DNA from 3 places in the Hydrogenophaga luteola genome. Region 1 is predicted to be linked to each of the others. Evidence: predicted binding sites of a transcription regulator. Region 1 holds the regulator's gene; each other region holds the start of a gene.

Region 1 (3,270 bases):
TCAAGAAGCGTCTGGAGGTGTACAGCGCCCAGACCCGTCCGCTGGTTGACTACTACAGCCAATGGGCAAAATCGGATCCGGCCGCCGCCCCCAAGTACCGCGCCATCAGCGGCACAGGCTCGGTCGACGAGATCACCGCCCGAGCGTTTCAGGCACTGGCCGCCTGAAGCACCGCCCGCTCATCCTGCAAACCCGGCACGAACTGCCGGGTTTCTTTTTTGTCGTTGCACCTGGCTGGCTGGTCAGGGCCCCAGCAACGAGAGCGCGAGTGCCAGCCGCGCCTTCACAGGGGATAGTCCGTTGGAGTCGGGCATGGGATTGGCCTTGTCCGGAATCACACGCCCGCGGGGGCAGCGCGTGGCCCTGACCACCCTCACACCACTGGCCATGGCCTCCGCCAGGGCCGACGCCAGCGACTGGTGAACCGTACCGTTGCCGGTGGCCGCCACCACAATGCCCTGCGGACGCAGGGCTGGTTCCGCGTGCAGCAGCGCGCGAACGACGGAGCCGTCGGCATCGGCGTGGCTGGTCACCAGCTGGACACGTGGCAGCGCATCGGCCCGCAGCACCCGCGCCAGAAGCGCCTCCGAACGCTCGGCGTTCGGGTGGTTTGCGGGAGGATGGAACCACCGGACCTCGCCTTCCTCCACACACGCCTGAGGGCCGGCGTCGCCCGAATCGAACGCATCCACACGGTAGCTGTGAACCTTGGTCAAGTGCTCGGGCGCATGCACCTGCCCCGCACAAACCACCACACACCCTTCGACCTCGGGATGACCCGCCACGGTCACTGCGTCCAGCAGGTTCTGCGGCCCGTCTGGCACCAGCGCGGTGGCAGGGCGCATCGCGCAGGTGAACACCACCGGCTTACGGGGTTGCAGCACCGTATGGATGAAAAAGGCTGTTTCTTCGAGTGTGTCGGTACCGTGTGTGACGACGACGCCAGCCACCTCATCGCGGGCAAGGTGGTGAGAGAGCCGAAGCAACAGCCGCTTCCAAAGGCCGAAGTGCATGTCCTTGCTGTCCACTTGTTCCACCTGCTCCACCTCCAGAGGCACGCTTTGCAGCGCCGGCACGCCCGCCAGCAGATCTTCCACACGAACCTGCCCCGCCACGTATCCCACGTTGTCACCAGACCGGGCGGCCCGCCCGGCGATCGTGCCGCCAGTCCCCAGGATCACGCAAAGGCTTCTGTTGTTGTCGTTCACTTGCCAAGTCTCCAAAACTGTTTAAAAATACAGATACTGGATATGCAAACAGCCTACCCAGCAGCCCGCCCGCCACATCACGAGGTTGACATGATCGAGTCGTTCCCGCCCAAGCTTACGGCCCGCCAGCAGCAAATCCTGGAGTTGATCCAGAACGCCATAGCCCGCACGGGCGCCCCGCCCACCCGTGCAGAAATTGCGACCGAGCTCGGCTTCAAGTCGGCCAATGCAGCCGAGGAGCACCTTCAGGCACTCGCTCGCAAAGGCATGATCGAATTGGTCAGCGGCACCTCGCGAGGGATCCGTCTTCGCAGCAGTGACTTGCAGGCCATCAATGATCAACGGGCGCAGCAGCTTACACTGCCGATGCCCGGCCTTTCGCAGCTCATGCTGCCCCTGATCGGGCGGGTGGCGGCCGGCTCCCCGATCCTCGCGCAGGAGCACGTCGACCAGACCTACCACGTCGAGCGTAGCCTGTTCCAGCGCACCCCCGACTATCTGCTGCGCGTGCGCGGCATGTCCATGCGTGACGTCGGCATTCTTGACGGCGACCTGCTGGCGGTGCAGTCCAGCAAGGACGCCAAGAATGGACAGATTGTGGTGGCCAGGCTCGGTGACGACGTGACCGTCAAGCGCTTCATGCGCCGCGACCATCAAATCGAGCTGCACGCGGAAAACCCCGACTACAAAACCATCGTGGTGCAACCGGGTGAACCATTCGAGATCGAAGGCCTCGCTGTGGGCCTGATTCGCAACAGCTTCCAAATCTGACCCGCTGGGTCGGTGCTGCCCTCGCAGGTGGCGGGCGTTTTGTCAGGACAGCACACCGTCTATGGCAAACCCTGCGAGTGTGGCTCTTCCGAATCAATCCTGCCTGTGTCCAACCCCTCCCCGGAGTTTCACATGGGAATCCGCATCACCTCCAAGACCTGGCGCGCACCGCTGCAGTTGATCGACAGCTGGCTGCCGTCCCCTCTGTGCCCCTACAAGACCCGCAAACCGCTACCAGCACTGATGCAGCGGTTTGTCAGGGCCGGGTGGTTGGCCAACAGGCAACCAAAGCAGTCGCTGCCAGTCTCTCCTACCGCTTCCATGGCCGAGGTTTCGCGCCCCTCACGACCTGCAACCATCCGCCTGAAGCACGCCAGCCCACCGGATCGAAACGCCTGCCTGGTCATTTCAGGGCGCATGGCCGATGTCTGCGCCGAACTGGACCGCCTGGCCGCTCTGGAGCACCGCACCGAACCCGCCTGACAGCGCAAAGGCTGAACAGAATGCTCATGGCGGCACAATAGTGCCCCATGAACATTGTGATATTGGACGACTATCAGGACGCCGTCCGAAAGCTGGATTGCGCAGCGCGCCTCGACCCCTATCCTGCCAAAGTCTTCACCAACACGGTCAAGGGAGTCGGGCAACTGTCCATACGGTTGCGGGATGCCGACATCGTGGTCCTGATACGGGAAAGAACCCCCATATCCCGCCAATTGGTTGACAAGCTGCCTCGCCTGAAACTCATTGCGCAGACCGGGCGTATCGGCGGCCACATTGACGTCAATGCCTGCACCGAACGTGGCATCGCCGTGGCCGAAGGTAAAAGCTCCCCGATCTCCACCGCTGAACTCACATGGGCGCTGGTCATGGCGTCGATGCGACGCATCCCCCAGTATGTGGCAAGCCTCAAGCACGGCGCGTGGCAACAGTCAGGACTGAAGTCATCGTCCATGCCTGCCAACTTCGGCCTGGGTATGGTTCTTCACGGCAAGACACTTGGCTTGTGGAGCTATGGCCGCATCGGCAAGCTGGTCGCGGCCTATGGCAAGGCCTTCGGCATGCAGGTGCTGGTCTGGGGTGGCGAAGAGTCCTGCCAGCAGGCAGTTGCCGATGGCTTCGAAGTCGCAGGCAGCCGCGAAGATCTCTTTGAACGCTCGGATGTGCTCAGCCTCCATCTTCGACTCAGCGACCGCAGCGCGGGCTGTGTCACGCTAGAGGATCTTTCTCGCATGAAGCCGACCGCCTTGCTGGTCAATACATCGAGAGCCGAACTGATCGAAGCCGAGGC
Region 2 (3,270 bases), on a different contig from region 1:
CTGCGGCACCATCACGCCCTTGATGATTTCCGTGGCCAGCGTCGAGCGCTTGCCCTTGGTCTCGGCCACCTGCATCAGCACCAGCTGGCTGGGATCGTGGTGCCGCTCCAGCCAGGTGTAGGCCACGCGGACCTCGTCGCCACGCACCTCGTCGTCGCGCAGCAGCACGCGTCCTGCGGCCGGCACGTCGGTGTCCGGTGGCGGCGGAAAATCAGCCTCGCCGCTGATCACGCCCTGCCGGGCATCCCGGAGCTGGTAATACACCAGGTCGCTGTCGTCGGCCTTGAGCAGGTCGCGCGCCTGCGGGGTCAGGTTGAAGCTGACCTTGTTGTCCTTGGTGACGACAAACTGGGTGAGCGCCTGCAGGTTGAACTCAAGCGCGCGGTCAAAGGGTTTGGACGCAATGCCCTGGGCCACGAACCAGGTGAGCGCCAGCGACAGCGGCCACAGCAGCAGCAGCGGCGTGAGCATCCAGTCCAGGATCTCCCCGAACAGGCTGCGCTGCTCGCGCTGGAACAGTCCGAAGGAGGTCCGGTGGCTGCCCTGCTTGTGATCGGTCATTTCGGGGCAGAAGGGCGCTCAGGCGCTCAGATCTTTTCGAGGCAGTAGCCCAGGCCCCGCACGGTGGCAATGCGGATCGGACCTTTCTCAATTTTCTTGCGCAGGCGGTGGATGTAGACCTCGATGGCGTTGTTGCTCACCTCTTCGCCCCATTCGCACAGCCGCTCGACCAGCTGGTCCTTGCTGACCAGGCGGCCGGCGCGCTGCAACAGCACCTCCAGCAGGCCGAGTTCGCGTGCCGAGAGTTCGACCATCTTGCCATCGATGGTGGCCACACGGCCGGCCTGGTCGTAGACCAGCGGGCCGTGCTTGATCGTGGAGCTGGCGCCGCCCATGCCACGGCGGGTGAGCGCGCGCACGCGGGCTTCGAGCTCCTGCAGCGAGAACGGCTTGGCCATGTAGTCGTCGGCGCCATAGTCAAGCCCCTTGACGCGCTCGTCCACGCTGTCGGCCGCGGTGAGGATGAGCACAGGCAGCGCGGAGCCTCGCGAACGCAGGCGCTTGAGCACTTCGAGTCCGTGCAGTTTGGGCAGGCCGAGGTCGAGGATCAGCAGGTCGAACTCGTTGTTCGTCATCAGGGCCGCGTCGGCCTCGCTGCCGTTGGCCACATGGTCGACCGCGGCACCCGCGGCCCGCAGACTGCGCAACAGACCATCGGCCAGGACCTGGTCGTCTTCTGCAATCAGGATGCGCATCGGTGTCTCCTTACGGGGTCTGGGGTCATTGTAGGTGGCGCGCCTAGCGCGAAGCATACGCCTCAAGCCCCAGCGCGACCACGGTCGCCACCTCGGTGCCGACCTGCGCCCGGAACTCGGTTTCAGCGCGCGCCACAGCCAGCCGGAAGGCTTCCAGCCACAGCAGGCCGGTTTCGGTGAAGACGATTCGCCGCGCGCGCGCGTCCAGCGGATCGGGTTCGCGCCGCACCAGTCCCCAGGCCTCGCACTGTGTCACCAGGTCGCCCATGGCCTGCTTGCTCATGCCAGCGGCGGCCGCCAGATCGGTCAGGCGCGAGCCCTTGAGGGCGAGGTGGCGCGTGATGTGGATGTGGGCAGCGCCGATCTGCTCGCGCGCCGCCAGGTTGGACAGGGCCAGGGGCACATTGGCGTCGTGCGCCATCAGGAACAGAACACGTTCGTCAAAGCGGCGCAGCGCATGACCCATGATGCGGCCCAGGTGGGTGGCCCGCCAGCGGTCGTCGGTGGTTGTGGAGGCGGTTGAGACAGACACGGCAAATAGTAAGGCAAACTGACCATTTATTGGCTTGCGAAGGATTTATGTGGCGATACACTCCTGTTCAGACATCCAGCCTGTACATAAATCCACAGACTGATGCAAGTACCCACTCACACACAGGAGCGCCGCACATGGACAACGCCACCAACACCGAAAAAGCCAAAGCCCTGCAGGCTGCGCTGGCCCAGATCGAAAAGCAGTTCGGCAAAGGCACCATCATGCGCCTGGGCGAAGGCGAGGCCATCGAGGACATCCAGGTGGTTTCCACAGGCTCGCTGGGCCTGGACATCGCCCTGGGCGTCGGTGGCCTGCCGCGTGGCCGTGTCATCGAAATCTACGGCCCGGAATCCTCGGGCAAGACCACGCTGACCTTGCAGGTCATTGCCGAAATGCAGAAGCTCGGCGGCACCTGTGCCTTCGTCGACGCCGAACACGCGCTGGACATCCAGTACGCACAGAAGCTGGGCGTGCACGTGCCCGACCTGCTGATCAGCCAGCCCGACACCGGCGAGCAGGCACTGGAAATCGTGGATTCGCTCGTGCGTTCTGGTGCGGTTGATCTGGTGATCATCGACTCGGTCGCCGCGCTCACGCCCAAGGCCGAAATCGAAGGTGAGATGGGCGACAGCCTGCCCGGCCTGCAGGCCCGTCTGATGAGCCAGGCGCTGCGCAAGCTCACCGCCACCATCAAGAAGACCAACTGCACCGTCATCTTCATCAACCAGATCCGCATGAAGATCGGTGTGATGTTCGGCAGTCCCGAAACCACAACCGGCGGCAACGCGCTCAAGTTCTACGCCTCTGTTCGCCTGGACATCCGCCGCACCGGTACCATCAAGAAGGGGGAGGAGGCGATCGGCAACGAGACCAAGGTCAAGGTGGTGAAGAACAAGGTCTCGCCCCCGTTCAAGACGGCCGAGTTCGACATCCTGTTCGGCGAAGGCATCAGCCGCGAGGGTGAGATCCTCGACCTCGGCGTGCTGCACCGCGTGGTCGAGAAGTCCGGCGCCTGGTACGCCTACAACGGCGAGAAGATCGGCCAGGGTCGTGACAACGCACGCGAATTCCTCAAGGAGAACCCCGAGCTGCGCGTGGAGATCGAGAACAAGGTGCGCACCGAGCTGGGTGTGCCGCTGCTGCCGGTCGATGCGGGCGCCGAAGAAGCGGCCCCGGCCGCTGCCAAGGGTAAAAAGGCCAAGGCCGCCGAAGCCGAGGCCACTGAATAAGTCTTGCGGTGGGGTTTGACAAGACTTCGCTCAAGGGCCGCGCGCTGCGGCTGCTGGCCGGCCGCGAACACTCGCGCGCCGAGTTGGAGAAGAAGTTGGCTTCTCACGAGCAGGAGCCCGGTGAACTGCAGCGCGCCCTGGACGAACTGCAGGCCAAGGGCTTCATCAGCGAGCAGCGGGTGGTCGAGTCGTTGATCCACCGGCGGTCCGCCCGGCTGGGTGCGGGCCGCGTGAAACAGGAGCTGCAGGC
Region 3 (3,270 bases), on a different contig from region 1:
ACGCCGATGGACGGAAAGTCGGTGGGCAGGATGCTTTTCATGCGGCCCATGGTCGACTTCATCGCCCCGGTGGCCGCGCGGATGTGGGCCAGCCGCTTCGCGGGGTCGGCCAGGTGCGTGCCCAGACTGACCAGGCTCATCGAGGCCTGGTTGTCGGCGCGCGTGTCGCCGGCTTCGCGCAGCGAGATTGGCACCGCGGCCACCAGGCTCTTGCGCGGCAGCGCGCCGCGCTGCTGCAGGTAGGTTCGCAGCGCGGACGAACACAGCATGAGCACCCCATCGTTGAGCGTGGCCCCGTGCGCCCGCATCAGGGCCTTGAGTTCGGCCAGCGGCACGCTGGTGGCGGCGAAGGCCCGCGCGGGTGTGACGGTGGCGTTCATCGGGGTGTCGGGCGCCAGCTCGACGTTGCCCGAGCCTTGGCCCAGCAGGTTCTTTGCGCTGAGCGCGCTCCTGGCCGTACCGGCCACGGTGCCCAGCGTGGCCGGCAGATCACGCACCATGCGCGCCACCTGCAGCGCCTCGTGGCTCAGCGCGCCTCGCAGCATCTCCACCATGTCGAGCCGGAAGGTCCTGGTGCGGCGGGACGGGCGGATCTCCAGCTCACGCGGCTCGGGCGTCAGGTCGAACAGCACATTGGCCAGCGCCACCGCGGCCTGGCCATCGACCGCGGCGTGGTGCAGCTGGGTGTAGACGCCGACCTGCTTGCGGCCTTGCGCGCTGCGTGGCAGGCCCTCGATCACGTGCATCTTCCACAACGGCCGGTGGCGGTCCAGCAGCACCGGGTGCAGCAGCGAGACCTGCTCCTCCATCAGGCTGCGCGCGTCGCCCCGGGTGGCGCTGCCGCGCGGCAGCCGGATCTCGACGATGTGTTTGCTCAGGTCGGGTTCAGCGTCGACCCAGGCCGGGTTGGCCAGGTTCAGCGGCATCCACCACAGGCGGCGGCGCAGCACCGGCGCGGCGGGCAGGCGGGCCGCGATGCGTCGCCGCAGGTCGTTCACATACCGCCCGCGGTGGCCGGCCGGCAGCTCCAGCAGGTGCATGGCGCCGACGTGCATCGGCATCTCCGGCTTTTCGAGGTAGAGGAAGGTGGCGTCCAGTCCGGAGAGTTGTCTCATGCCCATGGGTGGCCTCATGTGGTCACGGGCCATTGTGGGTGCAGCCGCCCCGACTGACCATCCGTCGGTGCAGCGTCATATGACTGTGAATATGTACAGTATTTGTCCGACAATACACGTCCATGAGCGAGCACCTCATTCCCATCAGCGCCCTCAAAGGTCGTGGCCTGGCCTGGCGCCAGCCGCACCGTTTTGAACGCGACCAGCGCGCCGCGTTCGACGACGGCTGGGGCACGCTCGAAGAAGGTCTGGCCGAGCGGGAGGAGGCCGCTGCCCCGGCCACGCAGGTCACCTGGGAAGACTGCCGCAGCGCCATCACCCGCAACGAATCGCCCGACATCGGTTTCAACCTCGGCCTCAATCCCTACCGCGGCTGCGAGCATGGCTGCGTGTACTGCTACGCCCGGCCCAGCCACAGCTACCTCAACCTGTCGCCGGGGCTGGATTTCGAGACCCGGATCATTGCCAAGCGCGGCATCGCGGAGGTGCTGCGGCGCGAGCTGCTGAGCCCGCGCCATGTGCCCGAGATGATCGCCATCGGCACAGTGACCGACGCCTACCAGCCGCTGGAGCGCGAGCTGCGGCTCACGCGCGGCGTGCTGGAGGTGCTCTCTACCGCACGGCACCCGCTGGGCATGGTGACCAAGGGCAGCGGCGTCGAGCGCGACCTGGACCTGCTCGCGCCCATGGGGCGGGCCGGTCTCGCGGCCGTGTACGTGACGGTGACGACGCTGGATGCGAAGCTGGCCCGCGTGCTGGAGCCGCGCGCCGCCGCGCCGCACCGGCGGCTGCGCACCATCCGCACCCTGGCCGAGGCGGGCGTGCCCACGGGCGTGAGCGTCTCGCCGCAGATTCCCTTCCTCAACGACGACATGGAGCAGGTGCTGGAAGCGGCCTGGGAGGCCGGCGCGCGCAGGGCTTTCTACCAGGTGCTGCGCCTGCCCTGGGAGCTCTCGCCCATGTTCCGCCAGTGGCTGTACCAGCATTACCCCGAGCGCGCGGCGCGCGTGATGGGCCGGGTGCAGGACCTGCGCGGCGGCAAGGACTACGACGCCGACTTCGCCACCCGCATGAAGGGCCAGGGCATCTGGGCCGACCTGATCCGCCAGCGGTTTGTGAAGACCTGTGACCGCCTGGGGTTCAACCGCGAGCGCGAGCCGCTGGATACCTCGCGCTTCCGGCCCGCCGCGCTGCGTGGTCAGGGGGATCTGTTCTAGGCCTTGAGCAGATCGAGTGAATCCACCCGCCAGTGGTGCAGCGCCTCGTAGAAGCCTTCCCACACGCAGCCGTTGCAGCCACGGCCGCAGCAGCTGTCGGGCTCGGGCGGGGGCGGGCGCAGGGCGGTGTCCAGGTCGATGCCGCGTTCCCGCTGAGCCCGGCCGCGCAGGTGGGCGATGAGGGCACGGGCGGTGGCCAGGTCGCCCAGCGGCAGGAGGCCCGGGTCTTGCGGGGCGAAGCGGGGCTGTTCCTTGCCCTCGAACACGCCGCGCTCGGCGAACATCGCCGCCGGTCGCACCCACAGCCCGAAGCCGCCGTAGAGCGCGCGATACAGCGTCATGCCCTGCAGGGTTTCGCTGCAGCGCACGGTGTCGATCACGTCGTACCAGCCGCCCTTGTAATGGCGGTACAGGCCGGGTGAGGTGGCGTTCAGCGGGGGCAGGTCGTGGTCGGTCGGCGCGGTCATGCAGAAACAGAAAACGGAAGACGCTCAGTCGTCGGCGATCAGTCGGCCCATGCGGTGGGCCAGTTCCACCGCCGAGGCCACGCCGAGTTTTTCGAAGATGTTGGCGCGGTGGAACTCCACCGTGCGCTGGGCAATGCCCAGGTGGTCGGCGATGTTCTTGTTGTAGTGGCCCTGCAGCAGCTCATCGAGCACCTCGCGTTCGCGCGCGCTCAGCGCGGCCAGGGCTTGCTGGAAGCGCAGCTTCTCCCGCGCCTCGGTGTGCAGGCGCACGGCGGCCTCGCGCGCGGCCTCCACCTTGTCCACCAGCTGGTTGTTCTGGAACGGCTTTTCCAGGAAGTCCCAGGCGCCGTTCTTGACCGCGGCCACCGCCATGCCCACGTCGCCGTGGCCGGTGAGGAACAGCACCGGCCAGGGCCAGCGGGCGGCCTTGAGCTGCTCGAAGGTGGCCAGGCCCGAGAGCGGTTCCATGCG

What was found. The regulator LexA, encoded in region 1, represses DNA repair genes until DNA is damaged. The targets are predictions, from matches to a motif close to ACTGTATNNNNATACAGT.
Region 2: the regulator LexA is predicted to act here: its motif matches at 1,868-1,885, upstream of recA (recombinase RecA).
Region 3: the regulator LexA is predicted to act here: its motif matches at 1,198-1,215, upstream of ACFOPI_RS10660 (PA0069 family radical SAM protein).

What each region holds. Positions count from the first base shown of each region.
Region 1 is NZ_JBHRXX010000009.1:436,290-439,559, reverse strand. It holds gene adk (adenylate kinase) at 1-167, shown strand, start outside; gene ACFOPI_RS20890 (asparaginase) at 243-1,208, opposite strand; gene lexA (transcriptional repressor LexA) at 1,299-1,979, shown strand; gene ACFOPI_RS20880 (hypothetical protein) at 2,112-2,462, shown strand; gene ACFOPI_RS20875 (D-2-hydroxyacid dehydrogenase family protein) at 2,510-3,270, shown strand, end outside.
Region 2 is NZ_JBHRXX010000001.1:105,564-108,833, reverse strand. It holds gene ACFOPI_RS00495 (sensor histidine kinase) at 1-561, opposite strand, end outside; gene ACFOPI_RS00490 (response regulator) at 588-1,256, opposite strand; gene ACFOPI_RS00485 (MarR family winged helix-turn-helix transcriptional regulator) at 1,300-1,722, opposite strand; gene recA (recombinase RecA) at 1,926-3,020, shown strand; gene recX (recombination regulator RecX) at 3,029-3,270, shown strand, end outside.
Region 3 is NZ_JBHRXX010000005.1:124,679-127,948, reverse strand. It holds gene ACFOPI_RS10665 (wax ester/triacylglycerol synthase family O-acyltransferase) at 1-1,115, opposite strand, end outside; gene ACFOPI_RS10660 (PA0069 family radical SAM protein) at 1,238-2,332, shown strand; gene ACFOPI_RS10655 (oxidoreductase-like domain-containing protein) at 2,329-2,454, opposite strand; partial or broken gene ACFOPI_RS10650 (DUF1653 domain-containing protein) at 2,566-2,799, opposite strand; gene ACFOPI_RS10645 (response regulator transcription factor) at 2,824-3,270, opposite strand, start outside.